DNA from 3 places in the Cytobacillus sp. FSL R7-0680 genome. Region 2 is predicted to be linked to each of the others. Evidence: riboswitches for the same ligand, from Rfam matches in the RefSeq annotation. Region 2 holds a riboswitch; each other region holds the start of a gene.
The links. A riboswitch is a leader RNA that binds a small molecule or an ion and turns the genes downstream of it on or off. The one in region 2 is predicted to bind lysine.

Region 1 (10,291 bases), 410 kb from region 2:
ACCAATCGTCATAATATCTACGTCATGTGCTCGCAAATCATCCATCGTTTGAATGATTTCTTCTTTTGTTTCCCCTAACCCAACCATTAAACTTGATTTGGTTGGAATTTCAGGTTGCATTTCTTTAGAACGTTGTAAAAATTCAAGTGATCGTTTATATGTAGCACGCGCTCTTACTCTTGGCGTCAGTCTTTCTACTGTTTCAATATTATGGTTTAAGATATCTGGTTTTGCATCCATTACTGTTTTAAGATTATCATATACCCCGCCCATATCAGAAGGTAAAACCTCTACAGTTGTAAATGGACTTTTTCTTCTAATGGCACGAATCGTTTCCGCTAAAATAGCTGATCCACCATCTTTTAAATCATCTCGCGCAACCACTGTAATAACTGCATGTTTTAAATTCATTAAAGCAACTGAATCAGCTACGCGTTCCGGTTCTTCCCAATCTAGCTCAGTTGGTAGCCCTGTTTTGACCGCACAAAAACGACAGGCTCTTGTACAAACAGAACCTAAGATCATAAATGTTGCTGTCCTTCTTACCGCCCAACATTCATGAATATTTGGGCATTTTGCCTCTTCGCATACAGTATGAAGATTCTTTTCTCTCATCATTTTCTTTAATCCGGTGTAGTTTTTATTAGTGTTTAACTTTATTTTTAACCAATCCGGCTTACGTAAATGTTCATCTTTCTTAGTCGTCATTCCTCTTCACTCCATCCCAGAATTTCAAAAAGACGCTTTTTTTATCATCATTTTTATCTAGAGAGTCTTACAGAAGCAACTTTAACACATGGAAGTAGATAGAACAACCTCGTTCATCAAAAACCTTCCAATATTTTATATTTATCGTTTTTCTATTTTATCACAAACTATAACAGTAATTAGAAGAGAAGGGAGGTTTATTGGTGCGAGTTTTCACATTACTTATCACCTTAACAACGGTCTTATCCTTAATGCAACCAGAAACGGCAGTAGCCTCCGAAATAGATGATATTTACGCAAAAAGAATGGCGCTTTATGAAAGAATTGAAACAGTCACGACCATTCCTTGGTATTATCTTGCTGCCATCGATCAATATGAAAGAAATGTAAGACAATCAAGAAGAGACTTACCTAAAGCTGAAGGGATTACTGGCATTTACTTTAAACCGGAGGAATGGGTTGGTTTCACAAACCCAAACATAAATGACGAAGACCCAAAGACGATAGAGTTTTTTAATGGTATTGGCTTTGATGGTGATGGTGACGGAAAAGCAAGTTTAGATAGTGATGACGATGTATTGTACGCATTTGCTAACTTTCTACTTCGTTATGGTACGGATTATGAGAACATTAAAATTGGTATTTGGAACTATTATAAACGTGATAAATCGGTCAGAATTATTATGGGGAAAGCAAAGCTTTATCAAAACTATGGGAGACTTAATTTAGATGAACATGTTTTTCCTGTCCCAATTGGTACTCATTATAGCTATCGAAGTACATGGGGAAGTGCAAGAGGTTGGGGTGGTAGAAGAATCCATGAAGGAACAGATATTTTTGCTGATTACGGCTTACCAGTTAGAGCTACCAGTTATGGTATTGTCGAAATGAAAGGCTGGAATAAATATGGTGGTTGGCGAATTGGTATTCGCGATATCAACAATAACTATCACTATTACGCTCACCTAAGTGGATTTTCTGATGATTTAAAAGTTGGTCAAATTGTTGAACCTGGAAAAGTTATTGGTGGTGTCGGTAGTTCTGGCTATGGACCAAAAGGGACTTCGGGAAAATTCCCTCCCCACCTCCATTATGGTATGTATAAGGATAATGGCTATACTGAATGGTCGTACGACCCATATCCTCATTTAAACCTTTGGGAAAGACAAGAAAGAGCAAAGTAAACGAGGAAGAGATGGCGCTTTCTTGTTAGAAGCGGCATCTAACTCCTCGTTTTTTGAATTTCGCTTGAGCAATGATCCATTACCCAATATTTTGTTAACGGTTCTTTTTATCCGCCCAAATAAGCCATACGGATTTCATCACTTTCTTGTAAATCTTTTGCTGATCCGGTGAGCACCACTTTTCCAGTTTCAAGGACATACCCTCTTTTCGCAATAGAGAGGGCCATATGCGCATTTTGTTCAACAAGTAAAATCGTTGTTCCATTTGTTTCATTAATTTCTTCTATAATACTGAAGATGGTCTTAACCATAATAGGGGCAAGGCCCATGGATGGTTCATCTAACAAAAGCAACTTAGGTCTAGCCATAATGGCTCTGCCCATCGCTAACATTTGTTGTTCTCCGCCTGATAAAGTTCCGGAAAGCTGTCCTTTTCTTTCGAATAATCGCGGGAAAAGTTCATAGACTTTCTGGATATCTTTTTGTACTTCTTTATCTTTTCTCACAAAAGCGCCTAGTTCTAAATTTTCTTCTACAGTCATATTCGAGAACACGCGTCTTCCCTCTGGTACATGCGATATCCCAGCCTTTACAATCGTTTGTGCTTGTTTACCAACAATCGATTGATTCTCATATTGAATCACGCCTTGCTTCGGCTTTAATAATCCTGATAACGTTTTTAATAGCGTGCTTTTCCCTGCTCCGTTTGCACCAATTAAAGTGACAATCTCTCCTTCTAATACCTCTAACGAGACGCCCTTTAATGCATGAATATTCCCATAGTAAACATCTATTCCATCAACCTTGAGCATCCGAAGAAACCTCCTCTCCGAGATAAGCCTCGATTACTTTTGGGTTACTTCTAATTTCTTCTGGCAACCCTTCAGCAATTAATTGCCCATGGTCAAGCACATAAATTCTTTCACATATCCCCATAACTAAATTCATATCGTGTTCAATTAAGAGTATCGTTAAATCAAACTTCTCTCTAATAAAGCGAATGAGCTCCATAAGGTCATGTGTTTCTTGTGGGTTCATACCGGCAGCCGGCTCATCTAACAGCAAAAGCTTTGGTCCAGCCGCTAATGCTCTTGCGATTTCTAATCGCCTTTGTTGTCCATATGGCAAGTTTTTAGCTAATTCATCCTTCACATGTTCGAGCTGAAAAATACGTAATAGTTCTATTGATTTGTCTTCCATTTCTTTTTCTCCGTTAAAATGAGAAGGCAACCGGAGAATCGAGCTTAACATCGAATGTTTCGCACGCGAATGATTCGCTACTTTTACATTATCTAACACAGAAAGATCATTGAATAAACGAATATTTTGAAACGTCCTACTGATTCCTTTCCTTGTCACCTGATAGGGAGGGAGTCCGTTTAAACGTACACCTTCTAAGAAAATATCTCCTTCAGTCGGCACGTAGACACCAGTTAATAGGTTGAAGCTGGTCGTTTTCCCTGCTCCGTTTGGACCAATCAAACCGATCAGTTCCCCTTGGTGAATTTCCAAATCGAATCCTGAAACAGCTTTTAAACCGCCAAAAGAAATACCAGCTTGATTGACTTTTAATAATGGTTGATTCTCCATTTTAGCTTCCTCCTTTCACGCTTTTACGTTTAAAGAGGTCCGTAATTTCCTTTGTCCCCAATAAACCTTGCGGACGGTAAAGCATAACTAGAATGAGCACGGCACTATAGATTATCATTCGTGTTTCAGGATAACTTTGTAAAAATGTGGAGATAATCGTTAACAAAATAGCCGAGATAACCGCCCCAGATAGACTGCCTAATCCCCCTAATACGACGAAAATGAGGATATCAAATGATTTCAAAAAACCAAATTGAACGGGTTGAATAATATAAAAATTATGAGCATATAACCCCCCTGCGATTCCTGCGAAAAAAGACCCAATGGCAAATGCCGCTACTTTATAATAGGTCGTATTAATACCCATCGCATCGGCAGCGATTTCATTTTCTCTAATCGATATACATGCGCGACCATGCCTTGAATTTGTAAAATTCACAATCACTAATACGGTAATAAATAAGCAGATGAAGGCTGAAGTCCAAGTTGTCATCTTTGTGATCTGCATACCTGCTGCTCCACCTACTGCATCAATATTTAAGAAAATGATGCGGATAATCTCTGCAAATCCTAATGTTGCAATCGCTAAATAATCACCACGTAACCTTAAAGAAGGTATCCCAACAATTAAGCCAGTTAAAGCGGCAACAATCCCACCAATAATAAGTGCAATAGGAAATGGGAGTGAAAGTTTCATCGTTACAATTGCTGAAATGTAAGCCCCAACAGCTAAAAAACCAGCATGTCCGATTGAAAATTGTCCTGTAATGCCAATAACTAAATGTAAACTGACGGCCAATATAATATTAATACAAATATAAACAAGTGTATTCACATGATAATTATTAATCATTCCAGTATTTGCAGCCATCTGAACTGCAAAATAAACAATAATGGAGAGAATAACAAACAACCAGAAACCTTTGATCTTCTTCGTATTCATCCTTTTTACACCTTCTCTCTTGCATTTTTACCAAAGATACCTGATGGCTTGAATAAAAGGATTAAAATGAGAATGACAAATGCTGCCGCGTCTCTCCATAAAGAGTAACCAAGGCCACTAACAACCGTTTCAACTACGCCTAACACAAGGCCACCAACCATCGCTCCAGGAATAATACCGATGCCACCTAGTACAGCTGCAACAAAAGCCTTTAATCCTGGAATCACGCCCATTAACGGTTCTATTTTTGTATAATACACACCAAAGAAAACACCTGCTGCCCCAGCCAAGGAAGAGCCAATAGCAAATGTGGCGGAAATGGTTGTGTTTACATTAATCCCCATCAACCTTGCAGCATCCATATCATGTGACACAGCCCGCATTGCTTTACCGATTTTGGTTTTATGAACAATAAATTGTAGAACAATCATTAGCACAATCGAAGTGCCTAAAATCATAAGTGATTGACTACTGATTTGTGCACCCAAAATATTAAAGGTTTGATTGCTAATGACTTCAGGATAAGCTTCTGGTTGTGCACCTCTAAAGTAAATAAATAAGTACTGTATAAATAAAGAAATCCCTATCGCTGTAATGAGGGCAGCAATTCGCGTAGAACCTCTCAACCTTCGATATGCTACTCGCTCAATTAACATACCCATCCCTGCACAGACAGCCATTGCAATAATTAAGGCAGGAAAGAATCCTAACCCCCAACCAGCAATCGCGTAAAAACCAACAAACGCCCCAATCATAAATACTTCACCATGGGCAAAGTTGATCAATTTGATAATTCCATAAACCATTGTATAGCCTAAAGCAATCAGTGCATAAATACTTCCTAACGATATCCCATTTACTAACTGTTGAATCCAATCCATGAATCCCCACTCCTCTTCAAATAACCCGAATAGCTTCAGATAGAGAGTGACAGCTAGCGAAAACGCTATGCTGAATATCTCCTCATAAGGTAATTTTTGACACGCTAATTTCAAAAAACTATTGCCCCTGAGCAATCTTGGACTATGAGATTATTAGCTATCACAACAGGAATTACCCTTTCATATCTGATAAAAAAAATGGAAGGCCCAATCGCTCCTCCCATTTTAATACAGCCTCATTTTAAGGATTTACTTTCGTTTTGAAGACTTGCTCCCCATCCTTATATTCCAATACAGTAGCTGATTTAATTGGGTTATGATCTTCATCAACTGAAATGATACCCGTTACAAGAGTTAAATCTTTCGTCTCAGATAAGGCATCTTTGATTTTCTTCGCATCACTTGTACTTTCAGCACGCTCCATGGCATCTTTCAACATATATACAGAGTCATAACCTAATGCATTAAAAGCATCCGGGGATGAGCCATTATATTTTTCACCAAACTTTGTTACAAAGGATTGAATTGTCTCGTCTGGATCACCCGAAGAATAATGGTTTGTTATAAATGTGTTATTTAAGGAATCCCCTCCGGCTAATTCAACTAGCTTTGGTGAATCCCAACCGTCAGCACCCATTAGCGGTACGTCAATACCCATTTCACGTCCTTGTTTGACAATAAGTCCTACTTCTTCATAATAACCAGGGATAAAAATAAATTCGGGATTAGCTGATTTAATTCTTGTAAGTGTGGACCTGAAATCAGTATCCTTCGCCACATACGATTCTTCGGCAACTATTTTCCCACCTGCTGCTTCGAAAGTTTCTTTAAAGGAAGCTGCTAAACCTTTTGCGTAATCACTTGCATTATCAGCATAGATAGCTACATTTTTAACTCCTAATTCATTGGCAGCAAAATTAGCTGCCACTGTTCCTTGGAAAGGATCAATAAACGATGTACGGAATACAAAATCATTTAAGCTTCCATCATCATTCACTGTTACATTCGGACTCGTACCTGAAGGAGAAAGCAATACCGTCTCTGAATTATTAGCCACTTGTGCTTGAGCAACTGTATTTCCACTTGTAGCAGACCCAATAATAGCTACGACATCATCATTTTCCGTTAATTTAATAGCTGCATTGGTTGCTTCTGCTGCATCCGATTTATTATCTACTTTTACAATTTCTATCTCTTTACCGTCGATTCCACCATCTTTATTAATTTCATCCACAGCCAATTCGATTCCTTCAGCAATTCCTTCACCATATGAGGCAACTGCACCAGAAAGTTCTAGGTTGGCACCTATCTTGACAGTATCACCAGACTCACCACCACCTGCACTATCACTACCACAGCCAGCAAGGAAACCTGCAGCTCCTATGGTAGAAGCTAAAAGAACAGCGGTCATTCTCTTTTTAAATAACATAATGATCCCCCTTTTTTTTGATTATTCCAACAACTAAGAGCATGGTTCAAATCCCCCATATAAACCCCACAAGAAAAGATACCACACAAAAAAAGTAGACTAAAATAACCAAAATGTAATATTTTTCTGATAATTGCTATAAATCTAAAAATAGTATAGTATCATTTTATTCATCTGTCAAAACAATCTTTGTGAATAATATTAATATTTAGAAATCTATTAATAGTTTAGAGCGTTAAAGGGTTTCTCTTTACTATGTTTTGTTTGTAAAACTCTATCATTATATTCATAAAATAATTAATAGTAGATAGGTATAATGTAGTTCAGTTAATTGTTAATAATTAGCAATTATAAATAACTAGCTACTTTTATATAAAGTAAAATAACTTTGCTTATGTAGTGATTTTAGACTTGTAGGATAGAAAAAGAGGAATGAACCGACGAGTTCATTCCTCCTTCCTATATTGTTCAAAAGAACTATTATATCATCTTCTCGGTTTTTGTACCGAACATTTTAACAACAAGGAAAATCCCCGCCATCATAACAATCAAAGCAGCTAATGCAATGATTACACTTCCACTTACACCCAAAATGATATAAGAGATGGCCGCAGCAACAGCTGCTGTAAAGGCATAAGGAAACTGTGTAATGACATGGTCAATCAAATTACTCCCTGCACCTGTGGCGGATAAAATAGAAGTATCAGAAATCGGTGAAGCATGATCTCCGAATACTGCACCTCCAAGTACAGCTGCCATTGCAGGAATCAGCAAGGATATATCTGTAGCTACAGCAATATCACCAGCTATTGGAAGAAGAATGCCAAATGATCCCCAAGATGTACCTGTACTAAATGCCATAAGTGCCGCAATAATAAATAGGATAACAGGGATAAAATCATGACTCAGATTCGATTGATTAATAACGCTAGCCAAGTATTCCCCTGTACCTAGTTGACTAATCAAATCTCCGAGTAACCAGGCAAAAATTAAGATCAATACTGATCCAAACATAGATTTCATCCCAACCCATGTAGCTTTCAAATAAAAATTACTCGTTAGTTTATCATCTTTCTTTAATACTTGAGCAAATTGTACGTAAGCAACAGCTAAACTCAATAATCCTCCGACAATTAATGATAAGGCCACATCTGTGTTTTCTAATAAGGATACTAACGACACATTCCCCTCTGCACCATTAATGCCTGTCCAAGCCATCATACTCACTGTTCCAATAAATAAAACAATGATTGGCCAAACAAGATGACCAACAGTCCCTTTCGTACTAATAGGTAATTCTTCTTGAACTTCGTCTTTCAACTGTTTCTTCTTATCAAATAGAATTCCTTGTTCAATAGCTTGTTTCTCATGTTTCTTCATCGGACCAAAGTCAATTTGCCCAACAACAATGATAAACACCATTATGATTGCCGCCCACACATAAAAATTTAACGGAATGATTTGCATGAAAGCAGAGAAAGCACTATAATCAGTTATTTTATGAGACACTAAAATCGAGCCAATTAAGGCGATAATTGATGCTCCCCAACTTGATATAGGCGAAATAACACATAAAGGTGCGGATGTTGAATCAATTAAATAAGCAAGCTTTACACGTGATACTTTTTGTCGATCGGTAACAGGTCGAGATACCTGTCCAACTGTTAGCGCATTAAAATAATCATCTATAAACAAAATCATACCTAAAACTACGGTTAATAACTGTGCACCCACTCTCGTTTTCACACGCTTCATTGCCCATTCACCAAAGGCACGACTACCACCCGATAGTGAAATAAATGCAGTAATGCTACCAAGAATAAGTAAGAATAATAGAATGAATATATTCCAAGTATTTAACCCTTCATCTGTTATAAAAAGTGCTATAAACGACGAGAAAAATATTTGTAGCGTATCTAGCGGTTGATATCCTCCAATTATGATAGCTGCTGTTAACGCCCCTAAACCAAGGGAGAGAATCACCCTTTTTGTTAGTATAACCAAAAGCATCGCTACCAAAGGTGGCAGCACAGAAATAAATGTACCTGTCATAAAAAGACCTCCTATTAGTATAGGAGCTATAGACATGAACGAATGCGTCTCATATCAATTAACGATCAGAGAAAGGTATCCTCCACTTTTCTTTGATCCTTAATTGATAATAAAAAAAGAGTAACGATAGAGATTCTATCATTACCCTTCAAGAAGTAACGTTATTCTCCATCACGACTGTAGCTCCCCATTATGGTTAATATACCTCCATAATGACAGTGTTACTCCTATTAAGAGCAACCCCAACAAATAAATATTGACGTACCTATTTGCTTCGGCAAATCTCCCTTTTATCAAAGTTCACTGTTGTCATCCTCACATTGATTACTAATGATGATTTGCGCCTCTACCCCATCGGATTGATAAGGCATTATTCAATTGTTATACATTATATCAAAATATAATTATTTATGCAAAACTCTATCAAAACCTAAAATATTCATAAATTTATTATTTTTAAGATATAGTAGGATACTATAACCTATACCATTCTTAATAGCGCTTCTCTACCGATCATCCCTTTTTTAATGCCTAATTCCTCTGCAGCAAAAGTGACTGATTCAAGTGGTGCATCTATTAGCTGTTGAATCGTTTTTACCCCTACTGCTCTACCAGCAATGACATGGCGATCTTTTAATTTTTCATTTAATAACGCAACGTCTAATGCACCACACATGATATATCCTTTATCATTTGATACGACTAACAAATTAGTTTTTGGCAGCTCAACGGATACAGTCATAAACGTATGACCATCCAAAATAACAGGCTTTAATTCAACCATGACCGTCCCCCCTTCCCTTTAACAATTTATGTTATAGGTAGAGATTCGGTGTACTCATTAGTTAAAATAAACCGAGTTGTTTTGGAGCTAATCCCTCATATTCAATTCCTAATATTTCTAGAATTTCCTTCGCATTATCCGCTGCGTCACCACCAGAATTATTATTAAATAGTACATAGACCTCCTTCGCCTCTTTTTGTAATTGCTTTAATCGCTCTGCCCACTCCAATAATTCCTGGTGATTATAACGGTATAGATAGCGAACTTCACGCCAATTTGGTTGTTTTTTATTTTGCCATCCATGAACATTACGACCGTGCAAGCGGACTAGTACAATTGGATTACCGCAAGTATGCATCACAATTGGAACAGACCCCTCCCCTGCTTGTGGTTCATCACAAACGGTATGTATCCATTTCTCTTCCTTGATAAAATTTAAAGTACCTTCTATAAACGCATCTTGATACCAAGACTGATGACGAAATTCAACAGCACATGGTATTTCTCCCATTTGCTGTTTACACCAGCGTAAATATTGCACGTTTTCCTTTTTACAATTAAACCACGGTGGAAATTGAAATAGGACCATCGCTAACTTATTTTCTCTTATATAAGGGGCAAGCGACGCTTTAAAAGCAGCAAACATTTCTTCCTTTGTCTCAAAAGGAATCTCCCCCCTTTGATGCCCCGTCATCCCCTGATAAGCTTTCACAACAAATT
Region 2 (10,291 bases):
TTGGCAGATGTCCTTGGTGGTGCTGTTGGAGCTTCACGTGGCGCATGCGATGCAGACTACTGTGATTACTCACTTCAAATTGGTCAAACAGGTAAAGTAGTTACACCGGACCTTTATATCGCTTGTGGTATATCTGGTGCGATTCAACATTTAGCTGGGATGTCCAATTCAAAGATTATTGTTGCCATCAACAAAGATCCTGAAGCGAATATCTTTAAAGTAGCGGATTATGGTATTGTGGGCGACTTATTCGAAGTCCTTCCATTACTAACGAAAGAGTTTAAAGAATTACTTGTAAATGCATAATTTTCGTTTACATCTGATATGAGCGGGTAGACTTATACTATCCGCTTCTTTACTATGTTGGCAAAAAGATTAATGTTGAATAAAATAGACATTGAATCCTTTTTAAAGGTTCAGTATGATACAATAAAAAAATGGGTAATCTATACGAGCAAAATAATAGCATCCATTATTAATCGATGATATACTTTCGATAAGATTTTTTAGTTATTTATTAGGAGGATATAAATATTATGGCTATCACACATGCAACAGATCAAAACTTTACTGCTGAAACTGGTTCAGGTCTTGTACTTGCAGACTTCTGGGCACCATGGTGCGGACCTTGTAAAATGATTGGACCAGTTCTTGAGGAAATTGATGGAGAAATGGGAGATAAAGTAAAAATCGTTAAACTTGATGTTGACGATAACCAAGAAACTGCTGGTAAATTTGGTGTTATGAGCATCCCGACTCTCATCGTATTTAAAGATGGTGCAGAAGTAGATAAAGTGGTTGGTTTCCAACCGAAAGAAGCATTAGTTGAATTGCTTCAAAAACATGGTGCATAAGAAGTACCATAAAAACAAACCCCGGCTTCTACTTTTAGAAGATCGGGGTTTTTTTACAGTACAAGTATGGCAAAATCAGTAAGAAGGGTATGGTTTCCTCCTGCAATGATATTCTTTTTAGGTATGGATGTGACAGCTAATTATGAATGATAATATAAAAAATAAATTACCTTTATTACCTGCTCAACCTGGTTGTTATTTAATGAAAGATCGCCAAGGGACAATTATTTATGTCGGTAAGGCGAAAGTGCTTCGTAATCGGGTTAAGTCCTATTTTACCGGTTCGCATGATGGAAAGACATTAAGGCTGGTAAATGAAATTGAAGATTTTGAATACATCGTGACCTCTTCCGATATGGAAGCATTATTATTAGAGTTAAATTTAATTAAAAAGCATGACCCCAAATATAATGTCATGTTAAAGGATGATAAGAGTTATCCTTTTATTAAATTAACAAATGAAAGACATCCGAGATTAATTACCACGAGAAAAGTAAAAAAAGACAAAGGGAAATATTTTGGTCCATATCCAAATGTGCAGGCGGCCAATGAAACAAAGAGATTATTAGATCGCCTTTATCCTTTAAGAAAATGTAACACCTTACCAGATAGAGTTTGTCTATACTACCATATCGGACAATGTCTAGCTCCTTGTGTAAATGAAGTAAAATCTGACACATACAAACAAATGACAGATGAGATTACTCGTTTCTTAAATGGTGGTTATAAAGAAATCAAAAAAGAACTTTCAACGAAAATGGAAGAAGCGTCCGCAGCGCTAGAGTTTGAGAAAGCAAAGGATTTCAGAGATAAAATTATCCATATAGAAACGACGATGGAAAAACAAAAGATTACAATGACGGATTTTACTGACCGAGATGTGTTTGCTTATGCGGTTGATAAGGGTTGGATGTGTGTACAAGTATTTTTTATTAGGCAAGGGAAACTTATTGAAAGAGATGTATCTATGTTTCCAATCTATAATGAGCCTGAAGAAGAGATGCTCACCTATCTCGGCCGTTTTTATGAACAAGCTAATCATTTTAAACCAAAGGAAATTTACTTGCCAGACTCTGTTGATGTGACGATGGCTGAGCAGCTTTTGGATGTAAAAATATTTATTCCTCAAAGAGGGAGAAAAAAAGAACTAGTGAAACTTGCCTATAAAAATGCAAAGATTGCTTTAAAAGAAAAATTCTCGCTTATTGAACGTGATGAGAAAAGAACGGTGAATGCAATAGAAAGCTTAGGTGAGGAGCTAGGAATTTACACACCCTATCGCATTGAAGCTTTTGATAACTCCAATATCCAGGGTACCGATGCTGTCTCAGCAATGATTGTCTTTATCGATGGTAAGCCTGCAAAAAGGGAGTATCGGAAATATAAGATTAAGTCAGTTAAAGGACCAGATGATTATGAATCTATGAGGGAAGTGACGAGACGGAGATATAGCCGGGTTTTAAAAGAAGGGCTACCCCTACCTGATTTAATTATCATTGATGGTGGAAAAGGACATGTTGAAGTCGTTCGAGATGTGCTTGAGAATGAACTCGGTTTAGATATTCCACTAGCAGGATTAGTCAAAGATGATAAGCATAAAACATCTCAACTTCTTTATGGAAATCCATTAATGATCATTCCCCTCGCTCGAAATAGCCAGGAATTTTATTTATTACAACGTATTCAAGATGAAGTGCATCGATTTGCGATTACATTTCATAGACAAGTTCGTGGAAAGAGTGCATTTCAGTCACTTCTTGATGAAATTGATGGTATTGGGGAAAAAAGAAAAAAGCAGTTATTAAAAGATTTTGGTTCTGTAAAAAAAATGAAATCAGCTAGTGTAGAAGACCTTAGGGAATCTGGCTTACCATTAAAAGTTGCACAAGAACTTTATGAAAAGTTACATGAATAGACATTGTCTGAAAAAAACAAATATGGTATAGTGTTTTTAACTTTATATCAAATCACTTTTTAACTTGAAAGTGAAGGTAGAGGTGCGAGTTTCATTAGTAAAAGTTCCTTAGAAGATTGAGCTTCGTTTGAAGGACTTTGAAAGGGAATATTCGCCGAAGTGAAGAAAGACTCAATATTTTCTTCGCTGGTTCTGCATTGAATAAATGCAGGATTGTCAAGACTATCTGTCTTGGAGGGCTATCTCACTGTGTGTACGTAGATTGTTCATACGTTTGACTACACAGCAATGGGATGGGTTTCATCTCATTGCTTTTTTTTATGCCGAATATGGGTAGAAATGTGTTGGTTGTACATACAGGCGGCAGGGAATAAAAACGAATGACTTGAAAGTAGGGGAGAAAAGTGGGCTTAATTGTACAAAAATTTGGTGGAACCTCCGTAGGCTCGGTTGATCATATTCAAAATGTAGCCAACCGTGTCATTGAAGAAAAAAATAATGGTAATGATATCGTTGTTGTTGTGTCGGCTATGGGCAAAACGACTGATCAATTAGTTGGTATGGCAAAAGAATTATCACCCGCTCCGAGTAAGAGAGAAATGGATATGTTGTTATCTACAGGTGAGCAAGTTACGATCTCTTTATTAACAATTGCACTAAATTCAAAAGGTTATGAGGCAACTTCCTATACGGGCTGGCAAGCAGGGATTAAAACGGAATCAGTACATGGTGACGCAAGAATCACTGATATTGACACAAAACCTGTTTCACAAGAGTTAAAGAAAGGGAGAATTGTTATCGTAGCGGGTTTTCAAGGTTTAAGTGAGACTGGCCAAATAACGACATTAGGTCGGGGTGGCTCTGATACAACAGCCGTAGCTCTTGCAGCAGTATTAAAAGCGGACAAATGTGATATATACACCGATGTAACAGGTGTATTCACAACTGATCCACGCTATATAAAAAATGCAAGAAAGCTTCCATCTATCTCATACGATGAAATGCTTGAATTAGCTAATCTTGGTGCAGGCGTTCTACATCCAAGAGCAGTTGAGTTTGCAAAAAATTACAATGTAAAGCTTGAAGTACGTTCTAGTATGGAACGAGAAGAAGGTACAATTATAGAGGAGGTTGCGGAAATGGAAGAGAACTTAGTTGTTAGAGGGGTTGCTTTTGAAGATGATATTACAAGGGTATCTGTACTAGGGATTAAAGACCCTTTAATAAGCCTTTCATCCATCTTTTCAATCTTGGCGAAAGAACATATAAATGTTGATATTATTATACAAAGTATTACAGATGATAAATCATCAGGCTTATCTTTTTCAATTAAAAACCAAGATCTTACAGAGACTGTAAAAATACTAGAAAAAAATCGAGAAGCATTAAGTTATGATCAGATTGAATGGGAATCACAATTGGCGAAAATCTCGATTGTCGGTTCAGGAATGATTTCAAATCCTGGAGTAGCAGCTGAGATGTTTAATGTATTAGCTGCTAATAACATCGTTGTAAAAATGGTCAGTACATCTGAAATAAAAGTCTCGGCTGTAATCGACCAAGCGCATATGTTAAATGCCGCTCAAGCTTTACACCAAACGTTTAATTTAGCTGGGGATTTAATAAAAAATTAAATGAACTACAGTAGTATAAGACAGGAAAATCCAAACATCATTCGACGCCTTAATAGAATGATGTTTGGATCCTTTTTTACTGTTGAGTATATTTTATTAAGTGTGGATATTGTCCTTTTTATCCCATTTGACTGTGAAGAGGACCTTTCCACCCTTTTTACGTGGGTGCTCGAATGTTTCGCAAATCACTTCTTTTTTCTGTTCGATTTGTTGAGCAATAAAACCAGCTTCTAATTGGAATGTTGCGTGAGTATTTTCTTTACAGCGCTTTTGAATGACTTCGCTTGTCAACTCGTATTCGATTTCTTTTTTGTTTTCGAGGTTTTTCGTTAATTTTCCCCAACCAGCCTCGACAAAGAAGCTGAATAAGTCTTCTTCTGTTTGAAGAGGATATTTACGTGCTAGTCTCTTGCCTGCCCAGTATAAGATATCTGGTGCGTCTTTACCTAGTAAATCATGTAAAAGTTCTTCTCTAATTAATTCATAGCCAAAGGATGAAATCATTTCTTTGTTTGGTTCAATTGATTCTGCCATGTTTTCGGTTTGTTCTATTTGGGCTTCTTGAGATGGCATATTATGCTAAATCTCCCCTCTTTCATAAAGTCTAATATATACAATTTACTTGGAAAAAACGAATACGTACAGTGAAAAGGGAAAAATTTTTAGTTTGTAAAACTGGTGTAAATTATGGGAATAATCTTAACACTAATAATAATCTAATGTAAATGCATTTTTATGCGTAAAATATGAATATTATTGCGTGATTTAAGCTATTTTAATATACCGCCAAATAGGGTTGAAAAAACTATATCATTGGTTTTTTGAGTGAAACTAGAATAGAAAAAATTTTCGTAATATCGACAAAATCTGTATCCGTTTTCTTGACGCTAATGGGCGATGGGAGTAAAATGGACATGTCATATAAATGTTTTGAAAATGATTTGCATTTTCTTAGTGATGCGAAGGATTTGTTATGTACATATTCAGCGTGTCATGCTACAAATTCAAGGGGGTAAACTTATGGCGGGTAATCGAGAGTTTTTAAATCGCAGATTGCATTCATTACTTGGAGTTATACCTGTTGGGGTCTTTCTGATCCAACACTTAGTAGTGAACCATTTTGCAACTAGGGGAGAAGAGGCATTTAATAGCGCATCACATTTCATGGAAAGTCTTCCTTTTAGATATTTCCTAGAAATATTTATTATTTTCTTACCTTTGTTATATCATGCAATTTACGGTCTTTACATTGCGTTTACAGCAAAAAATAACACTTCAAGATTCGGATTTTTCCGAAACTGGATGTTCTTAGTTCAACGTGTAACCGGTGTAATTACATTGATTTTCATCGTTTGGCATGTTTGGGAGACTCGTATTGCAGCAATGTTCGGTGCCGAAGTAAATTATGATATGATGGCTGATATTTTGTCTAGCCCATTCATGTTAGCATTTTACATCGTTGGTGTATTATCTGCAATTTTCCACTTTGCAAATGGTTTATGGTCCTTCATGGTAAGCTGGGGAATTACAGTATCTCCTAGATCACAATTGATTTCAACTTATGTAACTTTAGTCATTTTTATCGCATTATCAATTGTAGGTATTCGTGCTATTTTTGCTTTCGTGTAATGAATACATACATTTTTCTATAATTTGTTCGGTTTTTTTTAGAGGTATTAGTATTAAGGGAGTGAGTCAGATATGGGTAAAGGAAAGGTTATTGTTGTCGGTGGCGGATTAGCCGGATTGATGGCAACTGTTAAAATTGCTGAAGCTGGCGGACAAGTAGAATTATTTTCTTTAGTGCCGGTTAAACGTTCTCACTCTGTTTGTGCCCAAGGTGGTATTAACGGAGCAGTAAATACAAAAGGTGAAGGGGATTCTCCTTGGATTCACTTTGATGATACAATTTATGGTGGTGACTTCTTAGCTAACCAACCTCCAGTTAAGGCAATGGCAGAAGCAGCACCTGGAATTATTCACTTATTCGACCGTATGGGTGTTATGTTCAACCGTACACCTGAAGGGTTATTAGATTTTAGACGCTTTGGCGGAACACAGCATCACCGTACTGCTTTTGCTGGTGCGACAACAGGTCAACAATTGCTTTATGCATTGGATGAGCAAGTGCGTCGTCACGAAGTAGCAGGGTTAGTAACAAAATATGAGGGTTGGGAGTTCTTGGGAACTGTCATTGATGATGACGGAGTTTGTCGCGGGGTAGTAGCGCAAAACCTACAAACAATGGAAATCCAATCATTCGCAGCAGATGCTGTCATTATGGCTTCTGGTGGACCGGGAATTATTTTTGGTAAATCAACTAACTCTATTATTAATACAGGCTCTGCTGCATCAATCGTTTATCAACAAGGCGCGTATTATGCAAATGGTGAGTTCATTCAAATCCATCCAACTGCTATACCAGGAGATGACAAACTACGTCTAATGAGTGAATCTGCACGTGGTGAAGGTGGTCGTGTTTGGACATATAAAGACGGGAAACCTTGGTATTTCTTAGAGGAAAAATATCCGGCATACGGTAACTTAGTTCCTCGTGATATTGCTACACGAGAAATCTTTGATGTTTGTGTAAACCAAAAACTAGGTATCAATGGTGAAAACATGGTTTACCTTGATCTTTCACATAAAGACCCGAAAGAATTAGATATTAAATTGGGTGGTATTATTGAAATTTACGAGAAATTCCAAGGTGATGACCCTCGTAAAGTACCAATGAAAATCTTCCCAGCTGTTCACTATTCAATGGGTGGTTTATGGGTAGATTATGATCAAATGACAAATATCCCTGGATTGTTTGCTGCAGGTGAGTGTGATTATTCACAACATGGTGGTAACCGTCTTGGAGCTAACTCATTGCTTTCTGCCATTTATGGTGGTATGGTTGCTGGACCAAAAGCGCTTGAATATATTGAAGGATTAGAGAAATCAAGTGAAGATTTATCTTCTTCATTATTCGAAGGTGCAGTTCAACAAGAACAAGAGAAATGGAATAAAATCATGTCTCTTGATGGAACAGAAAATGCATATATCCTTCACAAAGAACTTGGTGAATGGATGACTGATAATGTAACAGTTGTTCGTCATAACGATCGTTTATTAAAAACAGATGCTAAAATTGTTGAATTGTTAGAGAGATATGAAAATATCAACATTAACGATACAGCAAAATGGAGTAACCAAGGGGCGGCGTTTACTCGTCAATTACAAAATATGCTTCAATTAGCTCGTGTTATTACAATTGGTGCATATAACCGTAACGAAAGCCGCGGTGCCCATTATAAACCAGAATTCCCTGATCGAAATGATGATGAATTCTTAAAAACAACTATGGCTAAATTCGTTGATGGCAAATCAGCGCCACAATTCCATTACGATGAAGTGGATATCAGCTTGATTAAGCCACGTAAACGTGACTATACAACGAAACATTAAGAGAAAACTCGATGAAAGGGGAGTAATTAATCGTGTCAGAAGCAGCAGTAAAGTCTAAAACCGTATTATTTCAAATTACAAGACAAGATGGTCCTGATTCAGATTCTTATGTAGAAGAATTTGAACTTGATTATCGTCCAAATATGAATGTGATCTCTGCTCTAATGGAAATTCGAAGAAACCCGGTAAATACAAAAGGGGAGCATACAACACCAATTACTTGGGACATGAACTGTTTGGAAGAAGTTTGTGGAGCTTGTTCTATGGTCATTAATGGCAAACCGCGTCAATCTTGTACAGCTCTGATCGACCAATTAGAACAACCAATTCGTTTAGCACCAATGAAAACATTCCCGGTAGTACGTGATTTACAAGTTGATCGTAGTCGCATGTTTGATTCATTGAAAAAAGTAAAAGCATGGATTCCGATTGATGGAACATATGATTTAGGTCCAGGGCCTCGTATGCCAGAGAAAAAACGCCAATGGGCTTATGAATTATCAAAATGTATGACTTGTGGTGTATGTTTAGAAGCGTGTCCAAATGTAAACAGCAAATCTGATTTTATCGGACCGGCACCACTTTCTCAAGTGCGTTTATTCAACTCTCATCCAACGGGTGAAATGAATAAGGCAGATCGTTTAGAGGAAATTATGGGTGACGGTGGTCTTGCTAACTGTGGTAACTCACAAAACTGTGTGCAATCTTGCCCTAAAGGTATTCCTTTAACAACATCAATTGCCGCGCTTAACCGTGATACAACATTACAATCTTTCAAAAACTTCTTTGGAAGTGACCGTGTGTAATAGATTTTATAGAACACTGAGGCTTATAGCCTCAGTGTTTTTTTTATCCAGTAAAAGGGTAAGAGTGTGATCTTCGTTTGAAGGAGCAATATTTTAATAGTTATTAAGCAATTCGTACTGAAAATTCATAATAATAAAACAAAATACCTATTAATTGATGAATGAAGAAAGTACTTTCAGCTTATTTTTGGCAAAAAATGTAGAATTTTTGTTATAAATAAACACGAATCATAGAAAAACTGGTATATTTCAGTTGTTGAAAGATTAATAATAATTTGAAGGAGGAACAGAATGAAATTAGCTAGTAATCGATGGTTGGCCTTATTGATGATTTTTATGTTAATATTTTCTAGCTTCAGCCCTCTAGCGGGACAAGCAGCACAAGAAGATGTATTGACGGTGAATGAAGCGATTGAAAATAACGAAGGAAATGCAACAGTAGAAGGTTACATAGTAGGTCATACAGTTTCGACGAATAATTACAATTTTAATCCACCTTTTAGTAATGACTATAATATTGCGATAGCTGATGATGCGAATGAACAAGATTCGTCAAAAATTTTACCTGTGCAAGTGTCTAGCAGCTTTCGTGCGACATTTGGCTTACAGACTAACCCTGATATTATAGGTGAAAAAGTACAAATAACAGGCAATCTTGAAGCATATTTTACCGTACCTGGCTTGAAAAATCCAACTGCATTTACATTTGCTGATGGAAACCCTGATGATGGGGAAGAGGAAGAGCCATCTGATGGTGTTGAAGGTCTGCGCATTGGTGATATACAAGGAGCGGGGCATGAGTCTCCTTATGTAAATCAGAACGTAACAGCTGTACAAGGTATTGTAACAAAAGTAGTAGATAACAGTAATTTTTATATGCAAGATGATACACCCGATGATAATCCCCATACATCAGAAGGGATTCTCGTCTACAAGCCTACGCATCAAGTAAAAGTTGGAGATAAGGTTACAGTGGATGGGCTTGTGAAAGAATGGGTTCTTGACGGATATAGTGAAAAGTTAGAAACAGATTTAGCCATGACTGAAATCAATGCCCAAAATGGGAGGGTAAGCATTGAATCATCAGGAAATGACCTGCCAGAAGCAATTGTTTTAGGCAAAGATCTTCCTTTACCTCATGATATTATTGATAATGATGAAATGCAATCTTTTGACCCTGAGGAAGATGGTATCGATTTTTATGAGAGTCTAGAGGGTATGCGCGTCGCAGTGGAGAATCCTCAAGTTGTTGCACCTCAAAAATATGGTGAAATACCTGTCATTGCGAATCAAGAAGAGGATAAACTCTATACGGATCAAGGTGGGGTTTTATTAACGGAAGATAATGCAAATCCAGAAAGACTGCATCTTTTATTAGAAGAGGATAATTATGTAGCTAAAACGGGTGATCGTTTTGATGGTACAGTCACCGGTGTAATTAGTTATGGTTATAGCAACTTTAAAGTGTTAGTGGATATGGATTCTTTACCAGATTTTATTGAATCGGAAAAAGAAGAAGTAACGACAGAACTTGGCAAGGATGAAGGAAAATTAACAGTTGCCTCTTATAATATTGAAAATTATTATGAAGGTACAAGCCAAGAAAAGACAAATAGAATAGCGCAGTCA
Region 3 (10,291 bases), 1.1 Mb from region 2:
CTTTTGAACGCTTTAATACTTTTATTTGCCCAACAACACAATTTCCCAATACATTATGGTTATTAAATAGATTAAAAGATTGAAAAACCATGCCGAGATTTTTACGATATTGATGGACATTATGTTTATCGTCGAGGATATTTTCACCGTTATAGATAATTTGTCCACCACTTGGTTTTTCTAATAGATTGACACATCTTAATAGGGTCGATTTCCCAGACCCTGATGAGCCGATGATTGTAACTACTTCTCCTTTATTCACTGAGAAGTTAATATCTTTTAATACTTCATGACTACCAAAAGACTTACTTAACCCTTGAATATCAACAACTGTATTCACTTTTCCAACTCTCCTTTCCGCCACCTATGCTCCTGTTGTTTTTCTTTTGATATCTTCTGCCGTATCCATTTCACCTGCAACGACGTAATTTTCCGGTCCATCCATTCTTCTTTCAATATAGCGTAGAATTAATGTAACGGTATAAGTCATAACGAAATAAATAATACAAACAACAAAGAATGACTCAAAGTAGCGGAAATTATTCCCTGCAATTGAATTCGTTTGGAAAAATAATTCAGATATAGAAATCACGCTTAACACGGCAGTATCTTTTATATTAATGATAAATTGATTACCTGTAGCTGGAAGAATGTTTCGAATGACCTGAGGTAAAACAACATTCATCATTGTTTGCAAATGGTTCATCCCAATGGCTTGGGCTGCCTCATATTGACCTGGGTCGACAGAAATAATCCCTCCACGAACAATCTCAGCCATATAAGCACCCGTGTTAATGGAAACAATAACGATACCAGCAACGAGCGGATCCATTTGATAGCCAAAGGCCATTGCTGCCCCGTAAAAAATAACCATTGCCTGTACAATCATTGGTGTGCCTCTAAAGAATTCAATATAAGCAGATAACAAGAAATTCACTATTTTTAATAACAACCGTTTAGGACCATTCTCAGGTATTGGTATTGTTCGAAGAATGCCTGACAACAAACCAATTAGGGCACCGAAAACGGTACCAATTAAGGCAATGACTAATGTCACACCGGCGCCTCGTAAAAACATTGGCCAATATTCGACAACGATGCGAATAATCCATTCTATACTCATAACAATGATCTCCTTTTCTCTCATCATGATTGGCCATTACCAATCAATCTGCTAAGGATTTGCGCTTCAAAGGTTTAATACGACGGAGAGGATGCGCTACCCTAGTTGTTTATTTCTCATGTCTCTCCTAACCTTCTTCTCGATATAAAACCGGCTACATCTCATGCAGCCGGCTCATTTAGTTATTCTGCCGCTGGCTGATTCTCAATAGCAGCATCCATTAATTCTTTTTGCTCTTCTTCAGAAATATCTGCAAGGATTTCATTGATTTTATCTGTTAATTCGCTACCTTTTTTCACCCCTACTGCAATGGCAGTATCTTCTTCACTTGTCTCAAATCCTTCAGTAAATTCAACCATCGCAAAGTTATCATTAGCAGCTGAAGCACTTACACCTTCCGGACGTTCAGAAACATAGCCGTCAATAATTCCAGACTCTAATGCAACACGCATAGCAGGGAAGCTCTCCATCGCTGTTTGCTGTTGTACGCCGTCAATTTGATCAATTACTGAATAATGAAATGTATTTAATTGGGCAGTAACCTTTGCCCCACTGAAGTCTTGAATGGATGTGGCATTTTCGTAATCGCCACCTTTTTTCACTACCATGACTAAATCAGATTCGTAATAGTTATCGGAAAAATCAATCGTTTCTTTTCGTTCTGCTGTTGGTGACATACCAGCAATAATAGCGTCAATTTTATCTGAACTTAATGATGGTACTAATCCATCCCATTTTGTTTTCACAATTACTAACTCTTTTCCTAAACCTTCTGCTATCTTCTTCGCAATCTCAACATCGTAACCGCCTGCAAACTCTGAATTACCTTCAATTGCTACTGCGCCATTGCTATCATCCATTTGCGTCCAGTTAAATGGCGCATAACCCGCCTCTAGTCCTACGCGAAAAACGTCTTTATCTTTTCCACCTGAACCTGTGCTTCCTTCAGCCTCATCATTTGAACCACAAGCAGCTAGAAACATACTCAGTACTATAGCCATAGCTAGTAAAGCAAATCTCTTTTTCATCTCTATTCCCCCTAATATATTTTTCTACTAATTAAACTATTCCGAATTAAGAAAAAGAATAACAAAAAAAGACCTGAGATGAACTCAGGTCCTTGTTATTCTTCCGCCTAAATCCTCTACTTTTCCCATTTTAGAGATAGTGCACCTTAATAAATCGGGTAAATTTATTAAGACAGTCCTGCAATTATTCACTGCAGACCCAACATGCTATACAAACGGGTATAGCACATTTCGGCGATATTTCCTTCTCTTTAGTCTCATCATGCCTTATCACTCTACTAAAGACTGTTAAATACCGCGCCTCTACCCCACCAGAAAAAGTGAGGTTTATTCAATTTGATATCTATTAGGCTACAATAGTTTAATAGCGTCTGTCAATATAAACTCTATGGAAAATTGGTCCTTTTTTCGCACAACCTTTTGATTAGAGCATAATTACCAATGTTAAGCTTGTTGGCTTGAAGCTAACTCTTTTAACTGTATGCTCAAACGATTAATATCCGCTACCGAATGATTTACGTTTGACACCATCTCATGTTCATCTTCTATGATAGCAACGATTTCCTCTGTAGCTGCGGCGTTCTCCTCTGATATATTTGCCATATTTTCAATCTGCTCTTGAATTTGTTCAAATTTTTCTGTGGCAGCGGAAACTTCATTGACACCTCTCACTAACTCTAAGTTGTTTTCTTGTAATGATGTTTGTATCTCGTTGAAAAAGGCAGATATCTCTGTTAGAAGTGCTTGTCCCTGCTTTACAGCACCTTCCCCTTCAAGAGAGCTTTTACGTGCTTCAAGAGACTGAGTGAAAAGAGTATTCGTCACTTCAGAGATCGCCACCGTGATTTCAGCACTTTGCTCAGCTAACTTCCTTACTTCATCTGCAACGACCGCAAACCCTCGCCCATGCTCTCCGGCTCTTGCTGATTCAATTGCTGCATTTAATGCGAGTAAATTAGTTTGATCGGCAATTTGTTTAATGCCTGCTAATAATTTATTCACTTGTTCCATACTTGAATGAACATCTGATACCGTCGATGCTGTCACACTAATCGTTGTATTTACAGTATTCATATGCGATGTAACATCGACTATCTTATTTAAACCATCTTGTACTTTCTCATTCATATTCTCCGACTTTTCTACGACACCTTCTGAAATGGCAACAGATTCTTTTGTATTTTGTAAAGACTGACTCATAGAATCATTGACAATATTTAAGCTGTTCGCTTCTTCTTGAATACTTGTAGCCATCTGTTGAGCAGCTTCTAATACTTGTTGACTTGACTCATGTATCGTTTCAATATTTTGCTTAAAAAGTCCAATATGATTTTCTAGAGTCACTGTACCTTTATCTATTGAACCAAAGGTGTCTTGCAACTGTATGAGGAGGTCCTTTGACTCCGTTTCTTTTTGCTCTGCTTGGTCAATTAATTCCCTACCCCAACTAGCTAATAAATAAAATAAGTACAAAATCCCGTTGGCGACAAGAATAATAGTAAAAATACTCCGGACACTATTACTTTCTCCTAATAACTGATGGCCAATTATAAAGTAGGTAGCAATAAAACTAACATTATAGAATACAGAAAAAGCAACAATCATTTCTTTCTTAAAATATAGCACCACCATTGCAATCGTTAAGAATAAAATATAATGCTTATTCAATGCATATCCGTCCACAAAAAAGAGCATCATCACAATGAGGTTTGGTATAGCAGCATATAAAAAGCCCTTTACGTAATCATTGATACGCAAAAAATACAGAACAATAGCCATGACAATGACAGAAATCCCAGCACACATAATGACAATTGTATCGCTCAAACCCCGGTCAATAACAATAGGTAAGACTAATAAAACAGCTAATGTCATCAATCCCCACATATTCACTTTATGAACTCTTAATAATTCATTCTTTTGCGTACCCAATTATTTTTCCTCCTAATTTAATCCAAAAACAAGGACTTTAAGCCTATTATTTGGGTTTTTTTTCTTTTATTTCTATTATTTATTTCGGTATGATTAACTTTTATGTTAGTGCTTTACAACTAAATATTTTAGGAGGATGCATAATGAGAATTGCTATCATGGGAACAGGATCTTTAGGGACGATTATTGGGGCACACTTATCAAAAGGGGCACATCATGTGGAATGCATCGATGTAAATACTGACCATATTAACGCCTTAAACAGTAACGGCGCAACAGTTGTGGGGACTGTAAACTTGCAGGCTTCTGTGAAAGCCATCACGCCACATGAAATGACTGGCATTTATGACCTTGTCTTACTTTTAACAAAGCAAGTATACAATAAATCAGTGCTCCTACAACTTCAAGCGCATATGAACGAAGCAAGTATATTACTCTCTTTACAAAATGGTGTTCCAGAAGAAAGTTTAGTAGAATCACTTGGTTCATCCATCATTATTGGTGGTTCTGTAGAGTTTGGTGCTACTTGGGTAAAACCAGGTGTATCACAATTAACATCAGACAAAGAGGCATTCTCTGCTCACGCTTTTCAAATTGGTGAGTTAGACGGACAGATTACTGACCGCGTGAACCTAGTAAAAACCGTTCTTGAAGATGTCGGTGGCACAATCGTTTCAAATAATCTAATCGGTACAAAATGGTCCAAACTTCTTGTTAATGTAGCGATGAGTGGTATGTCGGCAGCACTAGGTTGTACATATGGAGATATTTTGAATAACGAGGCAGCTGTCACAAGTGCAGTGATGTTAGCTGATGAAACGTTAAAAGTTGGTTACGCGAATAACATTCAATTTAGCGAACTAGCTGGTGTAAATGTTGGAATCTTCTCTATTAACGAAGACAAGAGCAATCTACCTATGGTCATCCAAGTTGCTAAACAAGCATTTGGTCCTCAAGCACTGCTCAAAGCTAGTATGCTACAAGATTTAGAAAAAGGATTACAAACAGAAGTCGACTATATTAATGGTTACATTTCAACAAAAGGGAACGCCCTACAAGTATCTACTCCAGTAAATGACCTTGTCACAAGCATGATCAAACAAGCAGAAGAAACAAAACAACTGCCGGACTTTAATGAAAATATTAAAGCATTCGAGTCCCTATTAAACAAAGAATTTGCTATTCATTAATCCATACTTGAAAGACAGGCTGAGTGAGACGTGCGAAATCAAACCCCTCACCAGCCTTTTTTCCTTCCTCATTCCCATGCAGAATTAGAGAATTAATTGGTTAATACATAAGTATAATCCAGTAAATAAAAGGATGAAGTAGGAAATAATTGAGAAAAACTTTTGGCTCATGACTTTAAATAGTAATTGTCCTAAAAATATACCAATTAGTACCACAGGAGCTCCAACCAAACTAGCGAGCCAAACTGTTTGTGTAGTACCGGCGACAACCATTTGGATAGCCAGACTGATTACATAGATATATAAATAAAAAGCAATTGTCGTTCCTCTGAGAATTTCCATATTCGTTTTGGTGCCCGAGAAATACAATAATAACGGCGGACCAGGCATACCAATACTTGTCGTTAATGTTCCAGATAGCCCACCAGCGCCATAATCTCTATTTCTCGTTTGCTTCATCTTTAATTGAGCAATCATCAACACAGTCAAAACCAAGATTAGAATACCTATCCCTAGTTTTAGCCAGTTAAGCGGTAACCAAAGAAAAATGACCATCCCTATAGGTAAACCAAAAATACTGCCGATGATGAGTCGTTTTAACACTTTTTGATCAACATCGACCTTGACTTTCCCTATCATGACAATCGAAATAAACAAAGATAAGATTAAGTTGATTTGAATGGCCTCCATCGGCTCAAAAAACAGCAGTAAAAATGGCGTCGCTAGAATAGAAAAGCCATATCCCGTACTCGCCTGTAATATAGAAGCAACTAAAATAAGAAGTATATATAAAATGAGCAATTGAGCAAACCACCTTCACTATTACAGAAACTTTCTCCCCTGTCTCTATTTTACCATTTCAGCTAACAAAAACCCTCATAAGATGGACCGTTTGTTTCACGTGGAACGAGAAATTAGTGTGGGGACTTATCAAATTAAGATAAGAAAGTGCCTCTTAGTTATAGGGGTGCAGGATTCGTTCAAAAAGCTTTGTTGGATACGAATATATCTATTTTCACGTTGCAATCATTTTTATTTTATTACGACTCTTTATAATTTACTGTTGCTTTAAATTAAAGCATTCATTACTTCTTTACTGCCCTAATGATATAAACTGGCTCACTTCCTAATTTCCGCGGAGAAACGGTCATTTTCATATCGCTAAAACCGGCATTTTCCATTGCCTTCATCATATCCCCAGATGATACTCTCGGTCCTCTGGCATCTGCGGTTTTTTCAATATCAATGCATAAGAATGTACCTCGAGCTTTTAAGGTACGCTTGATTTCTTCTAGTACAGCGGATAATGGTTTTACTTCATGTAGCGAGATTGAAGCGATCGCAATATCTACTTGTTCATCTGCTAATGGTATGTCTTTAAAATTAGCTATTACGGGCTGAATATTTGTGATCCCTCTCTTCTCTGCTGTTAGCTGCAAATAGTTTAAAATTTCCTCATCCAAATCAAGTGCATAAACCAAATCTACCCTTTCTGCTATAGGTAGTGCTACGTATCCTGCACCAGCTCCTATATCTAATACGACGTCACTATGATTGAGGGGGAGGTATTGAAATAATTCCTCAGCTGAAAAACGGTCAATATTTTCTAGATTACTAATCTTTCTTTTTACTTTTTCATTCATAAGTATTAACCCCTTTTTAATTATAGATATAAACACTCTTTAATAACTATAATTTATTTAAACTTCTTTGTAAATGGGTAATATTGTAATGGATGAAAAAACGGAGCAGAGTTTGTTCTGCTCCTTTCTTTATGAGGATGCCTTTGTTTGGAGAAGCTTAATACCTAAGCCGACAAAGATCATGCCAGTTACCTTATTAATAATAAATTCTGCTTTAGGATTATTTCTAAGTTTCTTCGTTGTTGTAGAGGCAAAAAGCGCGACTATCGAACACCAAATGGTTCCTGTTACAACATAGGTCATACCAAGGATGATAAAAGGAAGTGGGCCATATCCATTGTCTACAGATATAAATTGGGGTAGAAATGAAATATAGAAAAGCGCCACTTTTGGATTGGTTAGATTGGTTAGTAAACCTTGAGCAAACACTTTCCTTGCAGTTAAAGGTTTCGTCTTTTTAACTTCAAATTGAGAGGATTTTTGAATGACCATACGTACGCCAAGATAAATTAAATACGCCGCACCAATCATCTTTACAATAGTAAATAAAATGACTGACGTTGTAAGAATAAGAGATAATCCGATAGCAGCTAAAAATGTATGCACCATTGCTCCTGTAGATATACCAAGAACAGAGTATAACCCTGCCTTCTTACCTTGTGAGACACTCCGTGATACGATATACATCGTATCTGTCCCAGGGGTAATATTCATAATAATCGCGGCGGCTAAAAACACCGTAAAACTTGTGATGCCAAACATCTAATTCGCCCCCTCAACCAATACAAGTATTAAAATTACTTCTATTGTACTCCTCTCGCAAGAAAAGAAATAGAATATTTTTAAAGATTATTTCTGAACAAGGATAGCCATTGTCTCGCTTCTATCAGTGTAAGGTTCTCCAGCCACATTACTATACTCATTAATCACTTTAAATCCAGCATCCCGGAGCTCTCTTATCAACCGCTCCTTAGTAAAGTATTGATACCAAATGTGATACACATCAGCCGATTCTTCAGTCAGTACCAAAGTTTGTTCAAGAGAAATTTCATCATCATATTTTTTGTTATGAGAGATTTCCAAATGAGGATGGGCAGACCAAAACCCCCCATGATTATTCATTGACCATTGTTTTCCCTCTACAAAAGAATGATACTTATTAACGGTAAATACATCTAAAAATAGGCGTCCAGATTCAGTTAAGCAGCGATAAATATTCTTTAACAGCTGCTTGCGATTATTTGGTGATAATGCACCATAATCACAATAGATAAGCGTCGCAAAATCAAACGTATTTACGTCATCCATGTTCAGATAATCCTCAAAGCGGTACTGTATCGGTAAATGCCTTTCACTAGCCTGGGATTTGGCGTAATCAATAGAGTTCTCGGAGAAATCAATCCCGGTAACCGCATAGCCTCTCATTGCCAGCTGTTCACAATAAAGACCTGGACCACAACCGAGATCAACTACTCTGTCTCCACTGTTCATAAGCTGTGAAATAAATCTTACCGAAGCATCTATAAATTTCGGTTCTCTACTCGCTCCTTCATGGTTTGGATTAAGATGTGCTTTTAAAAGCTGTTTTGCAATATACTCATCTTGCCAAAACATTTTTTCAGATGGTTGAAAAGCTTCTGGCTGTTCAATTTTGCTTAAAATCTCCTTATACATAAAAAGTCCTCCTGATCGAAAGTTATTGCATATTATAACAGAATTCAAGGAAGGTAACGATCATTCTCTTGCTGGATGAATACATGGTTAACGGCTATACTATAAGAGATTCTTACTGAAAATTAGAGGTGTACAACGTGAAGCACGTAAATATTTTGATTGCCGATGATGAGGCGGAAATTGCTGACCTTGTTGGGCTCCATTTGGAAAAAGAAGGCTTTCATATTTTCAAAGTAAATGATGGAGAAGAAGCATTAAAAATTGTACAATCACAGCCAATTGATTTGGCTGTCTTAGATATTATGATGCCCCGTTTAGACGGACATGAAGTCACTAGAATGATTCGCAAACAAAACTATCTTTTTCCGATTATCTTTTTGAGCGCTAAAACATCTGATTTTGACCGTATCACCGGGCTTGTCATTGGAGCTGATGATTATATGACCAAACCGTTTAATCCTATGGAATTAGTGGCACGCGTCAAATCACAATTACGACGGACAATGCTGTATAATCAATCAGTTTCAAAAGAGAATATTTTAGAGTTTCGAGGACTTACGATTGATCCTGATCAACATAAAGTAACAAAATATGATACGGTCCTCTCTCTCACCCCGAAGGAATTTGATATTCTCCTCTTACTCGCTAACCATCCGAATAAGGTTTTTAGTGCAGAGCATATTTTTCAAACTGTGTGGGGAGATGCTTATTATGACAACCAAAATACAGTGATGGTTCATATTCGCACATTAAGAAAGAAACTTGGGGAAGACAAGAACGAGTTTATTAAAACCGTCTGGGGAGTAGGTTATGCCTTTCATGGTTAATTATAAAATTAATTTTCAAACGAAACTATTACTACTCGTCTTCGTTAGCATGATATTAGCTGGCGTAATCACATATTCACTTTTTGCATATATGCAATATTATTATCATCAGTTTGTGTTAATCGATGATCCTTTAGCTCGAATCAGATGGGCATTAGGAAATAAGGGTCTATTTATTATTTTTGCGATTCTATATATTCTATTTACACTCGTCATTTTTAAATTACTTACAAGACGAATTTCATCGTATTTCAGTCATATTTCACATGGTTTAAAGCAATTAGCTAACAGTGATTTTCAATATGAAACAAAAATTTCTACTAATGATGAATTTGGCCAGATAGCGATAGATTTAAATACAGCTAGTCTCAAGCTAAAAGAGGCGATTGAGCGTGGAGATTTTGCTGAGTCAAGCCGTGATCAGTTAATTGTCAATCTCGCCCATGACTTACGAACACCACTCACATCAGTCATCGGCTATTTAGATATTATCAAAAAAGACACTAGCTTAACCGAGGAACAAAAAAAGCATTATACAAACATTGTCTATAAAAAAGCTGGGCGGTTAGAAGAATTAATTGATCATCTTTTTGATATAACGAAATTAAATTATGGTAAGCTCTCTATTATCAAAAGTGAAATTAATTTAAGTGAGTTATTATTACAACTCTGTGAGGAAATGTATCCTGCCCTTAAGAAGAATCATTTAGAGGCAAGGTTACATTTACAGCCCTCCTTAATGATTGAAGCAGACGGGAGACAATTAGCACGGGTATTTGAAAATCTCCTAAATAACGCAATACGCTATGGGGCAGATGGACAATTTATCGATATTCACACTTCATTAGACGATGAAGGAGCGATTGTGCAGATT

Region 1: linked by a shared signal. The riboswitch ahead of MKY26_RS13330 (Na+/H+ antiporter NhaC family protein) and the one ahead of MKY26_RS11300 (aspartate kinase) in region 2 are both predicted to bind lysine.
Region 3: linked by a shared signal. The riboswitch ahead of MKY26_RS16775 (transporter substrate-binding domain-containing protein) and the one ahead of MKY26_RS11300 (aspartate kinase) in region 2 are both predicted to bind lysine.

The regions. Positions count from the first base shown of each region.
Region 1 covers NZ_JBBPAO010000001.1:2,666,224-2,676,514, forward strand. The annotation lists gene lipA (lipoyl synthase) at 1-708, opposite strand, end outside; gene MKY26_RS13300 (M23 family metallopeptidase) at 960-1,892, shown strand; gene MKY26_RS13305 (ABC transporter ATP-binding protein) at 2,000-2,704, opposite strand; gene MKY26_RS13310 (ABC transporter ATP-binding protein) at 2,691-3,482, opposite strand; gene MKY26_RS13315 (branched-chain amino acid ABC transporter permease) at 3,484-4,425, opposite strand; gene MKY26_RS13320 (branched-chain amino acid ABC transporter permease) at 4,431-5,306, opposite strand; gene MKY26_RS13325 (ABC transporter substrate-binding protein) at 5,548-6,735, opposite strand; gene MKY26_RS13330 (Na+/H+ antiporter NhaC family protein) at 7,216-8,787, opposite strand; lysine riboswitch at 8,960-9,144, opposite strand; gene MKY26_RS13335 (YunC family protein) at 9,269-9,571, opposite strand; gene MKY26_RS13340 (DUF72 domain-containing protein) at 9,633-10,291, opposite strand, start outside.
Region 2 covers NZ_JBBPAO010000001.1:2,260,524-2,270,814, reverse strand. The annotation lists gene MKY26_RS11315 (electron transfer flavoprotein subunit alpha/FixB family protein) at 1-306, shown strand, start outside; gene trxA (thioredoxin) at 537-854, shown strand; gene uvrC (excinuclease ABC subunit UvrC) at 997-2,769, shown strand; lysine riboswitch at 2,839-3,019, shown strand; gene MKY26_RS11300 (aspartate kinase) at 3,174-4,403, shown strand; gene MKY26_RS11295 (YslB family protein) at 4,500-4,976, opposite strand; gene MKY26_RS11290 (succinate dehydrogenase cytochrome b558 subunit) at 5,424-6,032, shown strand; gene sdhA (succinate dehydrogenase flavoprotein subunit) at 6,105-7,856, shown strand; gene sdhB (succinate dehydrogenase iron-sulfur subunit) at 7,889-8,662, shown strand; gene MKY26_RS11275 (5'-nucleotidase C-terminal domain-containing protein) at 8,954-10,291, shown strand, end outside.
Region 3 covers NZ_JBBPAO010000001.1:3,367,492-3,377,782, forward strand. The annotation lists gene MKY26_RS16765 (amino acid ABC transporter ATP-binding protein) at 1-340, opposite strand, end outside; gene MKY26_RS16770 (amino acid ABC transporter permease) at 365-1,123, opposite strand; gene MKY26_RS16775 (transporter substrate-binding domain-containing protein) at 1,306-2,151, opposite strand; lysine riboswitch at 2,281-2,465, opposite strand; gene MKY26_RS16780 (methyl-accepting chemotaxis protein) at 2,596-4,083, opposite strand; gene MKY26_RS16785 (ketopantoate reductase family protein) at 4,227-5,273, shown strand; gene MKY26_RS16790 (sulfite exporter TauE/SafE family protein) at 5,358-6,074, opposite strand; gene MKY26_RS16795 (class I SAM-dependent methyltransferase) at 6,359-6,916, opposite strand; gene MKY26_RS16800 (LysE family translocator) at 7,046-7,678, opposite strand; gene MKY26_RS16805 (class I SAM-dependent methyltransferase) at 7,766-8,590, opposite strand; gene MKY26_RS16810 (response regulator transcription factor) at 8,728-9,417, shown strand; gene MKY26_RS16815 (HAMP domain-containing sensor histidine kinase) at 9,410-10,291, shown strand, end outside.